DNA from 3 places in the Scytonema hankhaensis NUACC26 genome. Region 3 is predicted to be linked to each of the others. Evidence: riboswitches for the same ligand, from Rfam matches in the RefSeq annotation. Region 3 holds a riboswitch; each other region holds the start of a gene.
What was found. Region 3 has a riboswitch for cyclic di-AMP ahead of ACKTT2_RS05675 (adenine nucleotide alpha hydrolase family protein). Riboswitches for the same ligand answer to the same signal wherever they lie in the genome.
Positions count from the first base shown of each region.

Region 1 (5,783 bases), on a different contig from region 3:
TAAAAATGTCTAAAAGGCAAAGCTTTGCGTACACTAAAAAGAAAAATAATTTAGGTTTGACTCTCCATGTACCATTTTTGGACTTAGTACTGAATCATGGGGATCTACATAGAGACTCATGTAAAGGACTTAATAAAAAATAGCTAACTCACTTGTGTAGCAGTTTACATTACTGCCATTTCAGAGGTTGAATCAGGGGAAGCTGGCTCAAAATGCAATATCATAAATTGGTCTGGACGTAAACCAATCGACTCATAAGTACGCCCATTGCGATCGCTAAACTCAACTTCAAACGCAGCACCACCAGCCAAGACTTCCACCACCGTCCCTACCTGTCCGCGTAACAGGTTGTCATCGGGAAGGTCAATTGTTAATGCAACAATATCAAATAATTTGACTCTCGTCGTAGTCATCCGATCTCACCTTCAATAGTTATAGAGGATAGCAGGTTGTTAATTTTGGGATGTCAGAACCATGTTCAACAATCCAACCACTGCGAATGGTTGCACTTTTCCCTTGCCATTCTAGCAAGAAATCGAGCGTATAACGTTGCCCATATTCATCACGTCGTCCCAATTGAGCCTCATGATTTTTGACGACTTCTACCAGTACGCTGCGTAACTCCTATGCATTTTCAGCAGTCATCCCTAATGCTGCTGCAAACAATCGAGTGTGCTTACCTTCGTCATGTTCTGAATTCAAGCAATACTCACGTAGTTTACGAATGTCCACTACTGCATTCTCAGCATTTGGGATTAGCAGTAAAAGATTAAACTTACGTACTAATATATAGTAACAAAATATTCCCATTTCAGAGGTTGAATTAGGGGAAGCTGGCTATGAGACCAATTTTAGCTCCATCTCATTTCATATCACTGGTCACTGGTTACTGTTCACTGTTCCTGATGCGGGGAAGTACTTTTCTATGACTTCACCCGCAGATAAAAATAAGATTCCAGAGAAAATCCCTGCTCCCATAATATTTAATTCCGTACTTCCCAAGAGTTCTAGATGGAAATTAAAACGAGTTACGATCAATAGAGATATCGATGAACAACTACTTGCAATTAAAGATAACTTAACACTCGCTCTAGAAAAGGTATAGCGTTTTCCTCGGGAAATTAAATAAGCAGCAAAAGGAACAATAACTGCACCTACATAAGCAGCATAAAAAGCCACAATTAAACTAACAATCTCACCTCCTCTTAAGGCGACTATTAAACCAAAAAGCGCATTTCCAAAGGTTACAAGCAATTGAGTACTAATAGATACTGGTAAAATATTAAAGTCAAAAATAATCTTGCTCTGTACTCTTAATATACTACTACCAATACCGAGTGAAGGAACTAATAAAGACACAATTAATGCAATACCCAAGGGTTTGTCAGGTCCACCACCAATCCAAGATAGAATATAGGGTAATGTTTCTTTACCACCTATACTATCTGGTAAAATTCCGGCTTGATGGGCGGTTGTCACAACGGTTGAAGGTAATAAAGCAAGTAGCAATAACAAAATTCCTGCTAAAAGACATCCCTTATATAAACTTTTTACATCTTTTGCTTGAACGAGATACATTTGGTACTTCATATCTATCAGCACCAACAAAACCGTAGATAGTGTTATACCTACTGTTTTTGGCAAGCTTTCCAATTGAAGTGAATTCGCAAACTCTAAGGGCGATCGCAAATACTCAGGAAATCCTTGCAGCACCCACAGCCCGTAAAGAAGAGCCAAAAAATTGACAAATAGCAACCCTCTTAATATCCAACCTGCTTTCTCTACTGGTAATAAGGAGAGCACCGCAAACAAAGTTGCCAAAACAATCATTGAAGGTATGGGCGGGATGCCAAAGACTTTGAGGATGGAAGCTGCAGAAATTAACTGTACTGCTTCAATCCCAATCAGAGAACCCCAAGACATTAGCCCCACAAATATTTTCACTCCACTTCCATAAGCAGAACCGAGGAGAGTCCAAATTTGTTCTGTTTGCGTCCAGTAAAACTTTGCTAGTACTATAAGAGCAATTGTACCCAAGCCAAGAGAGACAGCATAAAGGCTTCCAGCCGCACCATGAGTTAGGGATTTCTCTGCTGTTCCTAGGAGAAATCCCAACCCGTAATGTGCTGAAACCAATAAAGCCGCCAGGGAGAAGGTATCTAACCTGCGGTTATTCATAATCAGTGACCAGTGACCAGTAACCAGTGACCAGTGACCAGTGACCAGTAACTAGTAACCAGTGACAGATAACTAGTACTGATTACTGTTTTAAATTTCTTCTACAATTGTAACCGGATCGTTGCTCACTTTTAGCAGTTCGTAAAGATCGTAGGCGTATAAATCCTCTTGGCTTGGCTCTTCTGTCTGACTTGTAGCTACAATTGGTTCGCCATAGCCTTTTGTTCTACCAATCAGCAAAAGTTTTTTACCCGCACACTCACCAATTTCCTTAAATTGGTTTTCTGGCAAAAAGGTAACGTGTTCGGCAAAGAATGTACGATTTTGGATAGGCATTTTATCCTCCTTAATTTGGAATTAGATCGGCTTAGCAAGAAACCTTGCTTATCGCTCTTCGATCGCGAGTTTCACGAGATGAGCTTTCACTTACATACAGGAGGATCTTAGGGATAGGCTGAATACAACCTCTACCATGGATACTCCTTCCAATGCCGACGGAGTTAGCTGACGGGCTAAGGCTGGAAGGTGCCTTTCTTTCTCCAAAGATTCGCCCCAATACGTTGGTTCCTCCGCTTCTCACCCAGTCATTTGGATTTTGCGCTCGCATGACTGGATTGAATTAGGCGACTTTCCTAATCAATACATAAAATAATACTGATATAAGGAAGCAGTCAATCTCTATTTTTATTTCTCAATGTAATCTTTACTTATAAGAATATTTGTAAAGCTTTCGCAAATAGAATTCGGGGTTATACAGGCAAAACTTTTATACTTCTACCCTCATTCTTTATCCTTTCTAATGAAGCCGATCTCAAAGCTAGATCTGCGCTAACGTAGGGGATGAACCTCTATTAATGCGTCATCACAGGTTAAATCGTTATTTAAGTCAGGGAGAAACATGAGGTTGCGGTCTATCTAAAGGTCAGGAGTTGGCTATGTATGAACTAGTTCAAACTGTGTTAAACAGTGATGAGAAAACGGCTCTGCGTCAGTTGGTCTACGATCTAAGTGCTTCTGGGAAGAAATACTTCCTAAGAACCGAAATTTTGCAAACTTTTGCCGACTTTTGCAACCACTCGCAAAAGCCAGCGTACTTTTTTCACTCTTCTTCTCTAGGCAAACTGATTCACTACACTCATGAAATCATTCTAGAGGAGGAAAGTGCCTGGTTCCTTCTCCGACCTCGCATAGGTGTCCAAGAAGCTTGGCGATTGGGGGCAAATTTGACAAGCTTTGAACAAATGACTCCGCAAGAACTACTGAATGTGCGCGATCGCCGTGTCGAGCGCTACCATCCTCAAATCTTAGAAATAGACTTCCGCCCCTTCCATCACGGTTCTCCCAAAATTGACGATCCCAGAAATATCGGTCAAGGGTTGGGGTTTCTCAATCGTTACTTGTGCTCGCAAGTGCTGACAGCTCCTGATTATTGGTTGGAAGTCCTGTACGATGTTCTCAAACGACGCCAGTATGATGGCGTTCCTCTACTCATTAACGGTCGCATTCACTCAGGAACTCAGCTCGCCCAACAAGTTAGAGTAGCTATTGGTTTGTTGAGCGATCGCCAACCAAGCGAACCCTACGAAAAATTCCGCTATGAATTGCAAGACTTAGGTTTTGAACCAGGTTGGGGAAACACTGCATCCCGCGTACTAGAAACCTTAGCACTTCTCAATCGACTCATTGACACTGCTGAACCCGCCATTTTAGAAGCCTTTGTTGCTCGCGTTCCCTCAATCTTCCGCGTTGCTCTTGTTTCCGTACATGGTTGGGTTGGACAGGAAGGAGTGATGGGAAGACCCGAAACCGCAGGTCAAGTCATCTATATTCTCGAACAAGCCCGTAGTTTAGAAAACAAACTGCGAGAAGAAATCCAATTGGCTGGGCTAGATGTGCTTGGGATTCAACCCCAAGTGACTATACTCACTCGCCTGATTCCTAACTGCGAAGGAACCCAATGTAACTTGCGCTTAGAAAAAGTTCAAGGTACGGAGAATGCTTGGATTTTGCGAGTTCCTTTTCTAGATGTTAATCCCAATATTACGCAAAACTGGATTTCTAAATTTGAAATTTGGCCTTATCTCGAAACGTTTGCCTTAGATGCGGAACGAGAGTTACTAGCACAATTTCAAGGTAAACCCGATCTAATTATCGGTAACTACAGCGATGGTAACTTAGTTACTTTTCTTTTAGCACGTCGTTTAAAAGTCACTCACTGTAACATTGCTCACTCTCTAGAAAAACCCAAACACTTATTCAGCAATTTGTATTGGCAAGATTTAGAAGACAAATACCACTTTTCGGCGCAATACACCTCTGATTTGATAGGTATGAATGCAGCAGACTTTATTGTGACATCAACCTATCAAGAGATTGTAGGCACACCCGACACTATGGGTCAATACGAGTCATACAAAAACTTTACAATGCCACAGTTGTACCACGTTGTTGACGGAATTGACTTGTTTAGTCCCAAGTTTAATATGGTACCACCAGGGGTAAACGAACATGTTTTCTTCCCCTACAATCAAAAAGAAAACCGCGACCCCAACCTTCAATCGCGAGTTCAAGAACTACTTTTCACTCGCGAAGACTCAAACATTCTGGGGCATTTAGAGAACGCAAACAAGCGACCCATTTTTGCTGTTGGTAGCGTCACTCCTATAGATAACCTTGCGGGATTAGCAGAATGCTTTGGTCGAAGTCAAGATTTACAAGAACGTTGTAATTTAATTATCCTCTCTGACAAATTACATTCAGAGCAAGCGCTCAACTCAGACGAAGCAGGAGAAATCGAACGACTTCATAACATTATTAATGAATACAATCTCCACGGACGCATCCGTTGGGTAGGTATGCATCTTCCCCTGATGGAAATTGGAGAAGCTTATCGCGTTATTGCCGATCGAGGAGGTCTTTTTGTTCATTTTGCCCGCTTTGAAGCTTTTGGTAGAACCATTCTTGAAGCGATGAGTTGTGGTTTACCAATTTTTGCAACACAATTTGGCGGTTCTTTAGAGATTATTGAAGATGGGGAAAACGAGTTTCATGTCAATCCTACAGATTTAGATGGAACAGCTAAGATAGTATCGAACTTTATCGACCAATGCGATATGCAACCAGAATACTGGTATAAAATATCAGATTGGGTAACTCAGCGTATCCATAATAAATACAATTGGGAATTACATACCAAGCAATTGTTATTACTTGCCAAACTCTATAGTTTTTGGAACTTTGTGAATCAGGAAAATAGCGAAGCTAGGGGACGCTATCTAGAAGCCTTATTTCATTTACTCTTCAAACCCAGAGCCGAAAAGATTTTGGAGCAGCATATGCAGCGGTAGGGATTGGCGATTGGCGATTGGCGATTGGCGATTGGGGAACTCGGGGCCCCCTCTGGGGATAAGGGGCAATGGCGATTGGAGAATTATTTTTAACCCTTACCCCCTTTACCCCCTAACAACTAACAACTGTACGGGCGCGGCGGCCTTGCGCCCCTACTAACTACTAACAACTGTACGGGCGCGGCGGCCTTGCACCCCTACTAACTACTAACAACCAACAACTAACAACTAGCCGATGGATACACAAAATTATTCTCA
Region 1 covers NZ_BAACAP010000229.1:53,196-58,978, reverse strand. The annotation lists gene ACKTT2_RS34480 (hypothetical protein) at 1-13, shown strand, start outside; gene ACKTT2_RS34475 (DUF4926 domain-containing protein) at 165-413, opposite strand; partial or broken gene ACKTT2_RS34470 (DUF6883 domain-containing protein) at 433-810, opposite strand; gene ACKTT2_RS34465 (SLC5/6 family protein) at 880-2,178, opposite strand; gene ACKTT2_RS34460 (hypothetical protein) at 2,269-2,514, opposite strand; cyclic di-AMP (ydaO/yuaA leader) riboswitch at 2,653-2,788, opposite strand; gene ACKTT2_RS34455 (sucrose synthase) at 3,114-5,525, shown strand; gene pgmB (beta-phosphoglucomutase) at 5,761-5,783, shown strand, end outside.
Region 1: linked by a shared signal. The riboswitch ahead of ACKTT2_RS34460 (hypothetical protein) and the one ahead of ACKTT2_RS05675 (adenine nucleotide alpha hydrolase family protein) in region 3 are both predicted to bind cyclic di-AMP.

Region 2 (5,783 bases), on a different contig from region 3:
TTGTAATACAGTACGGGCGAGGACGCCCGTACCACAAAAGTAAGAATTGTGTCGTTATGCTTGCAATGCGACTTCACTCTTCCCCGATTCTGAGGAAAGAGTTGTAGGAACTTCTTCTATTTCTACTCGTACCCATTCAGAGTATACATCTTCTAAAAATCTGCTGCGGTCTTGGCTTCCGTTGGAAATCTCTCTGACTTTGAGAGTTGTTACGTACACTCCTTGTACGACTTCATGCCCGTAACCGACAACTTGACCAATTAGTCCAGTAACCTGATGGCGTGTATAGTCACCAATCTCTAACATTGTCATGACTCCTTAACTGAATAGACTTTACGGTTGTTTGTACTTACGCTACAAAATGTTGGTTATCAGTGGAAAAGTTATGATTCGAGGCGGCGAAATGATTGCGGTTTCCCTCCCTCATAAGTTGATTAGGAAATAGTAGTTATTAAGCAACAGCTGGAGCTTTCTTCTCGCGTGAAGGGACAACTTCCGGTAACAGATGAGTGTAAAGATGAGTTAATCTAGAGGCAACACTTTGCCAGCTAAAAGCAATTTCGACACGCTGTCTACCTGCTTCACCAAGGCGATCGCGCCATTCTGGATTTTCTAGAATTCGGTCAATGGCTACGGCAAAAGCATCTTCATCTTTGGGAGGAGCAAGCAATCCCGTAACCTCGGGTACTACTGTAAATTGCAATCCACCAACATTACTGGCTACAACTGGGGTTTGGCTAGCCATCGCTTCGATAGCAACTAAACCAAAAGGTTCGTAATGACTGGGGACAACACACACATCAGCCGCAGCGTAGTAAGAGGGCAAAATAGTCTCATCAAGCCGTCCTGGAAAGGCTGTGCAATTTTCTAATCCAAGTTCAGATACAATACTGGCTATGCGATCGCGTTCGATTCCATCACTATAACCGGGACGACTACCGCCTCCAATAATTAACTGCAAGTTACCCGTACCGTGCAAACTCGATTTTGCAAAAGCTCTAACGAGTGTTTCAATACCTTTACGTTTATCGAAGCGCCCGACATAGAGCACCACTTTTGCATCAGGAGCAATCCCCAATGCTTGACGTGCTACAGATCGTTCAATTGAGCCAAATTTCTCAATATCCGTACCGCAAGGAATGACTTCTATGCGTCCAAGACAGGAAACAAGATTTCGCATATGTTCCTGTTCTTGGGGGCTAGTGGCTACAACTCGATCTACACTCTCCAGACAATTTTTTTCCACAGCTAGTCGGATACTAGCTATTGCTGGTATATCAGTGACACTACGGTACTTCACTGCTCCTAGTGAATGGTATGTATGCACTTGGATCAATGGTTGACGCTTTTTCAGTTCCATTCCCACCCAGGAAGACAACCAATAGTGAGTGTGAACCAGAGAATACTGAAAACCTTGATTTTGTTGGAATGCTTGAAACTCTGCAATAAATTCAGGTAAACGATCCAGTAGACTATCGCGACCTATAAACTCCATGGGACCAGCTTTGAGTCGAATTGTTCGACAGTTAGTTCCATGTTGAATGATAGCTGCTTGTTCGGGACTGCTACGGCGAGTGAACATATCCACTTGCCAACCTTTTTGAGCTAATGCATAACCCACCTGACGGACGTATACGTTTTGTCCACCAGCCTCTTCTTGTCCTATTTCTGCAGCAGGATCTCCATCCACAGAAATCAAAGCGATGCGATGCTTTTTTGTCAGTAGCATAGTTAAACTTCACTCTTATGGCAATCTTTCCTACCTTAAATATCTGAATCAAGGTAGCGTAACCCCTTATCCAAAGCTAAGGGCAGGTACAACGAAGCGCACAGATACCAGCCAAGGATACCGACGAGAACAAAGCATTACTTGCTTAAGAATGCTGTTCGCTCAGTCTCCTCTCAATGCCGACGAAGTTAGCTGACGGGCTAGGACTGAGAGATGTCCCTCTTTTGAAGGATCAAGTGAGAAAAAGGATTTCTTATTTATCCTTTATACTTAAGCCTTTATCCTTGTGCAAGATTAGCCCCAAGGGTGGTTCCTCCGCTCCACGTTTACCTGTGGGAACACTATGTTTAAGGTAAACCGTGAACTAGGCAGACCGAATCTCTATTGTTAAGAATTTAACTTGTAACCTTCACATAAGTCAACCTTTTTTAAGGAAGACTTCTTTAAGCAACCAGCATTGCTACTCTCCAATACGTATTATTGCAAGTTTTGTAATTCTGGTAACCGTTTAACAAAGCTAGCTTGGTACAACGAGTTATGGGTGAACAATTATGAAGTCCGACCTGCATCTAAGATATATCCTTCATAGAAATAAATTTCAAATGCTTAACATAAGTTAGTATAATTACATGAATTTTCTTTAAAGACAACTCTATGAATTACTCTATTCATCTATATTATTTTTCTATCTATCGATAGATGTAAAAACTATATTGATTCCATCCTGTGGGGTGGGCATTGCCCACCAATATCAATTCTCCAAATGATTGCTATACACGATCCCCCATTATCCACGCCCTTACGGGTATGTGTAAGGCACACGCTATATGCAAGGCACACGCGAACGCTACCAGCACTGGTCTCACCGTCCAACGCAATAGCTTCCCTTAAAAAGGGGGACTTTAAGTACTTTCCCCCTAATCCTGAATATGAATCTTGCAGAAGCGATTGTTGACAATCAACTCCTCTGAGTCTACTAATTCTATTATTTGTCCAGTACAAGTTACTTCCTTATCATCAATCCAAACTTGTTGTGGTTGGATTCCGTGTATATGTAAGCTTATCGATCTATAGGGAAAAGGGTACTTACCTTCTGTTGTCCAAACGATTTCTAAATTGTTCTCAAAACGTGTTATCGCAAATTTATGCAATCTCGAATCTCCATAACCATCACCTGCATCAGAGTAAAGAAGATTTTCACTATTGCCTTCTATAGGAGGGTAAATATGCAGAGTTAATTGCTTTTTCTCCTCCATAGGTAAAATATTCCCTGCCAAAACTAACAGAGGAATTTGTTCTAGGGTAAATATTATGCGCTTCGCGATGATCCCCGCCCCTGCCTTCCATATAATGTTGTGTGACTTTAGGAAGCGAGCGATCGCCCCAAACAATAAAAGCAGCTGGTTCATTCATATCGTACCAGAATCCTGCAACACCCACATCTAGCAGATACTGATATTGGCGACTCCACCATCCACGAACTTTGGGGTTAGTAAAATCTGGAAATACACACCAACCAGGCCAAACAGGAGCAACAACAAGTTTCCCGTTGGGGAGTTTGCAAAAGCCGTCCAGTATTTGACCTTCTAAAAACAAATTACTATGACGGCTGTACTTAATACCTGGATTTAGAATAGCAATAAACTGTACCCCAAGTTCTTTGAGTTCTTGTGTAAAACTTCCTAATTTAGGAAAGCGATCGGGAGCGATAGTAAACGCTCTATTACCAACTTGACAATCTATATCTAAATGAATAGCACTCAAAGGTAAATTGCGATCTTGAAATGCTTGAGCTTCTTCCCGAATTTTTTCTTCTGTACGGTATCCCCATTTAGATTGGTGATAACCTAAAGCCCAGAGAGGAGGTAAAGCCGCACGCCCAGTTAATTCTGTATAACGTTCTAAAAGTTGAGCCGGTACGCCATAAGTAAAGTAGTAACGCAGCGATCCCCCTGCAAAATCAGCAACAGCAATTTCCCCAAAGGTAAAATAAGCGTCAAAAGAGTTTTCATAAAAAATCAGATAACTGCCAGAGGAATGCAAACCTAAATATACGGGAATACATATATACATTGGAGCTGAACCAGGGCCATACATGCCCGCCGCATCATAGTTCCACATCCGATATGTTTTTGGTTGTTGCTTCTCATCTTTAGCAGCACGTAAGTTAAGATAAGAAAACCGTTCCCCAAGCCCGTATATTTGTTCTTCTTGTCTTAGTTGTGCTTGATGTAACCATCCTTCGCTTTTACGAGAAGGAGGTAGTTCTTCACGTAAGATTTGTCCTGAAGAATCGCAAAACTTTAAACTACCATCTTCTTTGACAATAACTTTTAATTTAGCACTAGATATGGAGTAACCATTTTCTGTCTCTGCAAATTGAGTTTTCACCTCTTGCCAATCCTGTCGAGCAATGGCATAAGGAATAGGTGATATACCAGGTTTCCAATCAACTCGAACAAAATCTTCAGTCAAAAAACAAATTTCTAATTCTGCAAGTTCAAAATAGAAATTAGCACCTCTGTCTGTAAGTTCGGTACGAATAAGTTCTCCAGGCTTGTCAAATCCTATTTCTGTAGAACGCTTGAAAAATTCCCGTTCTATATTATCTCGTTTGCGAGAATAAAGAAATGCGTGAGGCGTGCATTTAAAGTAAAAAAGTATTCCCAGCCAGTGGCTGGGAACGAGGTGGGAAGTTATGCTTTGCCCATTGCTTGGCTCACATCCACAGGTGTTTGGTATTGCTGATTTGGCAAATTCCTAAAAGCCCGAAGTACTCCTTCGTCTACACCTTTTTCCTCGGCATAAAAAATTAAATCTTTCTTGCTTACCGGGTATTGAACTTCATTCAAGCTTTTCTGTAGCTGTACGTAGTTTACTCTAATCATGACAACCTCCTACTAATGAACTAGGAATCACACTACTTTTTCTGGTCTGACAGAAAATGCGATACCCTTTTAAGGGTTAAGCCGAAGGCTTATCGCGCACTCAGCTTATCAATTCACAACTTATTCTGAAGCGATAGACGAGCGTGAATAGATTAACTGTTCAGACCAGCTCAGTATTAACTTCATTCGCTAACTAAGATACAAATTTTTGATAATTGCAACTTCCTGCTACTGGAGGAGAAAATTCACATAATGCACTGGATAATTTTATTAACATCTATCCTAAGAAAGAGATTAGTATTGAACTATTTTTCAAAAATGCGGTATAGCTTTAGCTGTTAAACTCCGCTTATCGCTCTGCTGAATAAAGAAGTACTTTTGGACTTAGTTACTCTGGATTTTGGGAAAGTAGCAACATCACTTCCCTTAAAATCTCTTGAAAACCATTGATAGACATAGGTTTAACAAAATATAAGCTGATACCAAGCGCAATAAACCGTTCTGCATTATCTGTATCTGTAGAACTGCTCATCACAACAATTGGTAAATCCTTAAAATCATTTTGTTGTTTAATCCATGTGACTAGCTCTAACCCCCCCATCTTAGGCATTCTTGTATCTGTTAAAATCAGAACGGGTAATGGGTAAATATCTCTATTCCCATAAGAACCTTCACCTAGCAAATACCTTACAGCCTCATCTCCGCTTGTCACGCTTTTCAAAGATAGCTGTAAGTTGGTTTTGACAGCAGTACGTTGAATAAACAGTAGATCGTCAGGGCTATCCTCAACCACTAGAACAGTAGGCAACTTGGGAGCGCTCATCTACAACCTCTTTTTTGTCTGAAGTCCAAGAGTGAATATTAGGCACATAAGTTAACAAAGCATACCCTGGCAAAATAAAAAGTTAATTTTATAATCGGATTAGAGGTTATACCATTCTACGAAAAAGATGATGCAAAACGATAATGTAGAAACGCAAAGTATGGCGTTGTTACAAAATTGACACGGCTCGCGATTCAAGTAAAATGGTATTACTTAGTTCACCATCGTAACTAAAAGCGGATTTTTTGAACGAGGTAGTGCTTTGCTCTAATGCCCAGGGTTACATGACTCGTATTCAAAATGACTTACTCCCGAACCGCTATTCGATTACCCAAACACGTAG
Region 2 covers NZ_BAACAP010000221.1:469-6,251, forward strand. The annotation lists gene ACKTT2_RS30550 (hypothetical protein) at 55-306, opposite strand; gene ACKTT2_RS30555 (glycosyltransferase) at 452-1,729, opposite strand; cyclic di-AMP (ydaO/yuaA leader) riboswitch at 1,892-2,077, opposite strand; gene ACKTT2_RS30560 (DUF5110 domain-containing protein) at 2,647-2,985, opposite strand; gene ACKTT2_RS30565 (TIM-barrel domain-containing protein) at 2,930-4,204, opposite strand; gene ACKTT2_RS30570 (DUF2795 domain-containing protein) at 4,426-4,617, opposite strand; gene ACKTT2_RS30575 (response regulator) at 5,006-5,440, opposite strand.
Region 2: linked by a shared signal. The riboswitch ahead of ACKTT2_RS30555 (glycosyltransferase) and the one ahead of ACKTT2_RS05675 (adenine nucleotide alpha hydrolase family protein) in region 3 are both predicted to bind cyclic di-AMP.

Region 3 (5,783 bases):
TTGAATAGAAGTATGAATGGCATTCTCCACAGTAGGAACCATAGCATCGCTCAGTTCTTTGTCTTCTGCACGCTGTGCTGCTTCTGGTAGCAATCGGCTGATATCTTCTGCTGTTATTTGTGGATTGTCTAATCTCTCGTAGATTTTCTCTAATTTTTGTGGTTCTAGACCAAAAAGCAAAGTACGAAGTTCATTTAAGTCATTTGTCATTTGTCATTTGTCATTTGTCACTTGTCATTTGTCACTTGTCACTGATTTTAATGTTCAGAATTTAAGCGGATGGCTAGTTCCGAGAAAAGATTAGCTAGAGCGTTACGGTCAGTTTTATCTATCCGGAGTTCTTGCGTTTCTCTTTTTAATAAAGCTGCTATTTCTTCATATTTTTGTCGGATATCATCCTGTAGGTTTTTAGATTGATTAAGAATCTGTTCGCGAATTTCCCGTTGGTTATTATTAGTTTGTTCCTCTAATTGTTTGAGTGCTTTTTCTAGCGATGTAATTAAATTTCTATTTTCTTCAGCTAATGATTTTAAAGCTTCACCACGTTCCCCCTGCTCATTTTTAACTCTTTTAGATAAAGATTCAATTTCGTTTTTAATGTAAACTTCTAGAGCATCTAAACGTTTTTTAGTGTCTTCTCTAAGGTTAGTATATTCTTTTACAAAACGATCTTCTATACGGGCAAATCTTTTTTCTACTTCCCGCATTTGATTGCCAAAGAGAATATCTCTAACCTTAGCTAGGTTATTACCTTCTGCAATATCAGTGCCACCAATTAACGATTTATCCATATTATGGTTTAACCCTGATTGAGCTAACTCTATTCTGTGATTGTTGTTTTGTTCCGATTCTGATGGATTCATAGACAAGATTCTATAATTAATTTGTAACTGAGTTGATTCTTTGCTGTTTTAACATATTAACTCCGTAAACGGTAATTCCTTGATATGTAGCCCCATGTCTACTAGGTAGCCTAGCATCTTTAAATGAGTGTTGCACTGCTTGAAATGGGTGTTTTATACGAGAAGTTAAAACCCTATCTTGATTTTTAGATTTATAAATTTTTAAGAATTTTTCTTAAGTTATTACAAAAGTAAAAAAGAGCTTACATGACGCTCTCTCGTCTGTTTCTGCTGCTTTTTATAAGAGAAACCGAAATAGCACGTATAAGGCAGAAGCTATGAGTTGTAATAGCATTACTGGCAAGCCATAATGTAGAAAAGTGTGGAATGAGATGCGACGCCCGTGTTGTTCGGCAATTCCTGCAGCAACAATGTTGGCTGATGCACCTACTAAAGTTCCATTTCCTCCTAAAGTTGCGCCGAACATCATAGCGTAAAAAAGTGGTAGTACTTCTGGAGGAAACTGTCCCTGAAAATTTGGTGCTAAAACTTCAGTTGATGCCAATCCAACATTAACAATGTACTGTTTGAGTAAGGGAACCATGGCTACAACTAGAGGAATATTGGGAACAACGCTAGAAAGCAACCCAATGAAAAAAATGAGAGATAACGAACCAATCAGAATGTTTTTTCCTAAAACAACTGCTAAAACTCCAGACAAACTGTTAATAACACCAGTTTTTTCTAATCCACCGATAAGTACAAAAATACTCATAAAGAATATTAAAGTACTCCAATCTACATCTCTTAGTATGTTATTAACTGTATCTATTTTACTTTGATGGGATAAAAGCATTGCTAAAGCTGCTCCTAACAAAGCAACAGCAGCAGGTGAAACAGGAGTTGGTAAATATTCTCCTGCTACGAAAAAGACTAATACGAAAGCAACTATAAATCCACCGATGGTTAAAACTCGTAGATGGTTGATTTGAGGATGTGGTAGTTGTTCGAGGTTGTCTAGATTAGTTTTCCAGATTTTGCGAAAGAGGAATGGTAATACTGCTACTATAGTAGCGATCGCGATCGCACCTCCCAAACTCAAGCGCCACAAGTAATCTGTAAAGCTAATATTAATAGCATCACCGACAATAAATGTAGCAGGATCGCCAACGATTGTGAGTAACCCCGCACTATTTGCCACAAACACCATAAGGATCAGCAATGGCACACAATTAACCCCGACTTCCTCAGCAATTGGTGGAATTAAAGGTGCTAGTAGCATAACTGTAGTAGCGTTAGGCAATACAGCACAAATAGGAGTTGTAATTGCTACAATTCCTAGCAGTAAACGATTGCCCTTACCTCTTGCAAGAATGACTATTTGAGTTGCAAGATATTCAAAAATCTTAGTAGGTTCAAATGCTCTAACTAGTACCATAACTCCAAAGAACAAACCTAATGTTCCGTGACTGTTGCTGATATAGCTAACAGCATCTTCTAAAGTCATGACATTAGTGAAAACCAATAACAATGCTCCTAATAGGGCAGCAATTGTCAAGTTTACCCACTCTGTCATAATTAAAATTATGACGCTTATAAATGTGAGAATACTGATGAGTGCTTGCCAGTTTTCCATTATTGGTTAATAGTTAGTGGTTAGTTGTTAGTTGTTATACCAATTCCCTATATCTTTGAGACAAATGCGATCCCCCCAACCCCCCTTACTAAGGGGGGCTAGGGGGGATCGTGTGTAGCAATCATTTGGTGAAATGGTATTAGTTGTAGAATAATAGAATTATAAGCATATTATCGAAATTTTAAAAAGGGAGCATCCCGTTTTAGCAAATATGCCATCAGAATGGAATTCTGGGGCTACACAAACAAAGTCCGCGTAGGCGGACGAGCGCTTGTATAGCCGCGATTTCAATCGCTCTATGTTTGTTCTATGTTTGTTCCAAATTAGGATGCTCATTACCTACTAAACATTCAGATACCCGACTTCTTAGAGAAGTTGGGTATCTGGTTTTTCACAGTAATTTAGACTTAATGAGGTAATGACAAAATACTTACCTTTAGATATATTTATTCTGAATTGAGTTTGGAATTCCCAGTACTGGACAAGGGAATTTAGAACCTAGATTTTGTACAATTGGATGCTCGATTGAGTTACACCCAAGAAACAATATATCAGCTGATTCTGAAACAACAACTCTTTTTAGTTCTGTCGCAACAAAACCAAATCGTAAATGAGCTTTGAAAGAACTTTTCCATTCGGCAGCTAAACAACTAGCTTGTCTCAATATACGTTCTGCTTGCGCGAACCTATCTACAGATTTTTCTGTTTGTGATAAGTGTGTTGAGTTATCTTGCCATCTTGTTTGGGTTACTATCCCCGTAGTCAATTCTTCCTCTGTGGAGTTTGTTAGAAAATGTGGTAATACTGTTTGTTCATTTCTGTGACAAGTCCCCGCTTCCTCTGTCGGCACAACTTCTGCAACACCACACATTAAACGATCTTCCATTACATATACGACTTGAACTGTCACCTGCGCTTTAGTAGCCAAACGTGTTTGGTGAGCTGTCAACAAAGCAATATCTAGCGCGGTATGACTGTTCGGAGAACTGTTATAGCCAACGATTAAATTTATTTCCTTCGAGGCTTGAATTTCTTCAGAAACAGATGTTTTTGGTGTTGGAAGGAGTACCATTTGATCTATCAAATCATCTCTTCCAATAGCATTTTGTAGACGCACTAACAATGGCTTAATATTCACAGTTTTCTTCTCTTAATACGAAACGACCTGATCGGGAGAAGCGGGTCTATTAATTTTGGATTTTAGATTTACGACTTTGGATTTATATTTTGGATTGAAGAAAAAACACTTTAATCTAAAATCTAAAATCCCAAATCCAAAATCTAAAATTTCTCTAGGAATCCCCAATCGAAACTGTTATATACAGCCAAAGCTTGGGGGTTCCTTCCATTGCCTACGGAGTTAGCTGACGGGCTAAGACTGGAAGGTGTCTCTCTTGAATTATGAACAATGAAGAATGAAGTGAGAAAGAGCAATTTCTTATTTATTCTTCATCCTTTACCCCTTTTCAAGATAAGCCCCAAAAATTGGTTCCTCCGCTTTAAATTTCTGAAATTTAAATTAGGCTACCCACTTTAACAATTATCAGTTATCAGTCAGTTATTAGCTAACAGTTAACAATTCTTAGTTAATACTGGTCACTGGTGAGTCCAGCGCTGCAGGCGGGTCTCCCGCCGTAGGCGACTGGCGAACCCGTAAGGGTCACTGGTCACTGTCTTACTCATCTTGAGTAAAATACTTATCTAAGAAGTTGAGGGCGTGATTGCGAAGTTCAAAATACTCTTTTGAGTTTCGCATTGCCGAGCGATCGCGTGGATGAGAAAAAGGAACTTCTAAAATTTCCCCAATTTTGGCAGATGGTCCATTAGTCATAAGAACAATGCGATCTGACATATAAATTGCCTCATCCACGTCATGAGTCACCATCATCACAGCTTGACGATGGTTTTCCCAAATATCCAACACTTGCCGCTGTAATTTCCCCCGAGTCAATGCATCCAATGCCCCAAACGGTTCGTCCATCAACAACATTTTTGGACGAATAGCTAAGGCTCTTGCAATCCCCACACGCTGCTTCATTCCACCAGAAATTTCCTCGGGGTATTTGTCTGCAGCCGCATTCAAGTTTACCATTGCCAAGTGCTCATTAACAATGCTGATTTTTTCAGATCTTGAAGCATCTTTGAGCACTTCATCCACCGCTAGTCGGATATTTTCCTTTACTGTCAACCAAGGCAACAGGGAGTAGTGTTGAAACACCATCATACGTTCAGCACCTGGTTTGCGAATTTCTTTGCCATCAAGTCTGACAGAACCAGTAGTCGCTTTCTCTAAACCCGCGACAATCTTCAAAAGAGTAGACTTACCGCAACCAGAGTGACCGATGACAGAAATATATTCATCTTCACTTATAGTCAGATTGACATTATCCAGAACAACAAATTGTTCCCCATCAGGTTTTGGATAAGACTTGGTTACATTGTCAATTTCCAGAAATGGAGTAGCACCAATATTGTGCGTGCGATCGGTTGTGAATGGAGTTGATTTTGTCATGGTAGCTGTCAGAGAAAGTAAAGATTAGTAAAGAAAATTGAGTCCAAGACCCCTATGGAGTTAAGACATATAAAACCGAGTCGGAGCATTTGCTCTAATCTCAAAACTGTTGAGATAGCCCACAGGATCGCTAGGATCGAAACCTTTGTTGTCTATAAAAACGTCAGGAGGCTCTACTTTGAAATCTTCCTTGGGAGACTGAATACCAAGTTCGGCAGCAATTTCGCGATATAAATCGGCTCTCCAACCTTGAGCAGCTAGTTTCTCTGCATTTTTGGGAAATTTCTTGATTTGACCCCAACGTGCTGCTTGAGTCATTAACCAAAGACTTCTGGATCTCCATAAAAATGTAGAGTGTTCGCCAGGGCTTTTAGGGATGTTATCGGGAATATCGTAGAAAATTGTCGTGTCAGCAGCTGTTATCGTGCGATTCTTACCATCAAACCCTCCATAGTTATAGTTACCCAAAATTGCCGGACCAGTAAATTTAGTTGCGAGCGCACCTGGTTTTCTGGGTTTTGCACCAGTAAAAGAACGATCTGTTATCAGTTCAGCAACTTCCTGACGGTTTTCCGGTTTACTGCAATACTGACAAGCTTCTATCATCGCCTTAACTAAAGAGCGATAGGTTTTAGGATAATTGACGATAAACGATTCCATCACACCCAAAAGTCTATCTGGATGTCCCAACCAGACTTCTTTGCCTTGAGCAAAGGTAAAACCCACGCCTTCATTACCAGTAATGGCACGAGTATTCCAAGGTTCTGCCACCATATAAGCTTGCATCGCCCCA
Region 3 covers NZ_BAACAP010000114.1:3,785-9,567, forward strand. The annotation lists gene ACKTT2_RS05660 (OmpA family protein) at 1-210, opposite strand, end outside; gene ACKTT2_RS05665 (hypothetical protein) at 258-863, opposite strand; gene ACKTT2_RS05670 (ArsB/NhaD family transporter) at 1,141-2,478, opposite strand; gene ACKTT2_RS05675 (adenine nucleotide alpha hydrolase family protein) at 2,915-3,616, opposite strand; cyclic di-AMP (ydaO/yuaA leader) riboswitch at 3,813-4,014, opposite strand; gene ACKTT2_RS05680 (ABC transporter ATP-binding protein) at 4,154-4,990, opposite strand; gene ACKTT2_RS05685 (ABC transporter substrate-binding protein) at 5,051-5,783, opposite strand, start outside.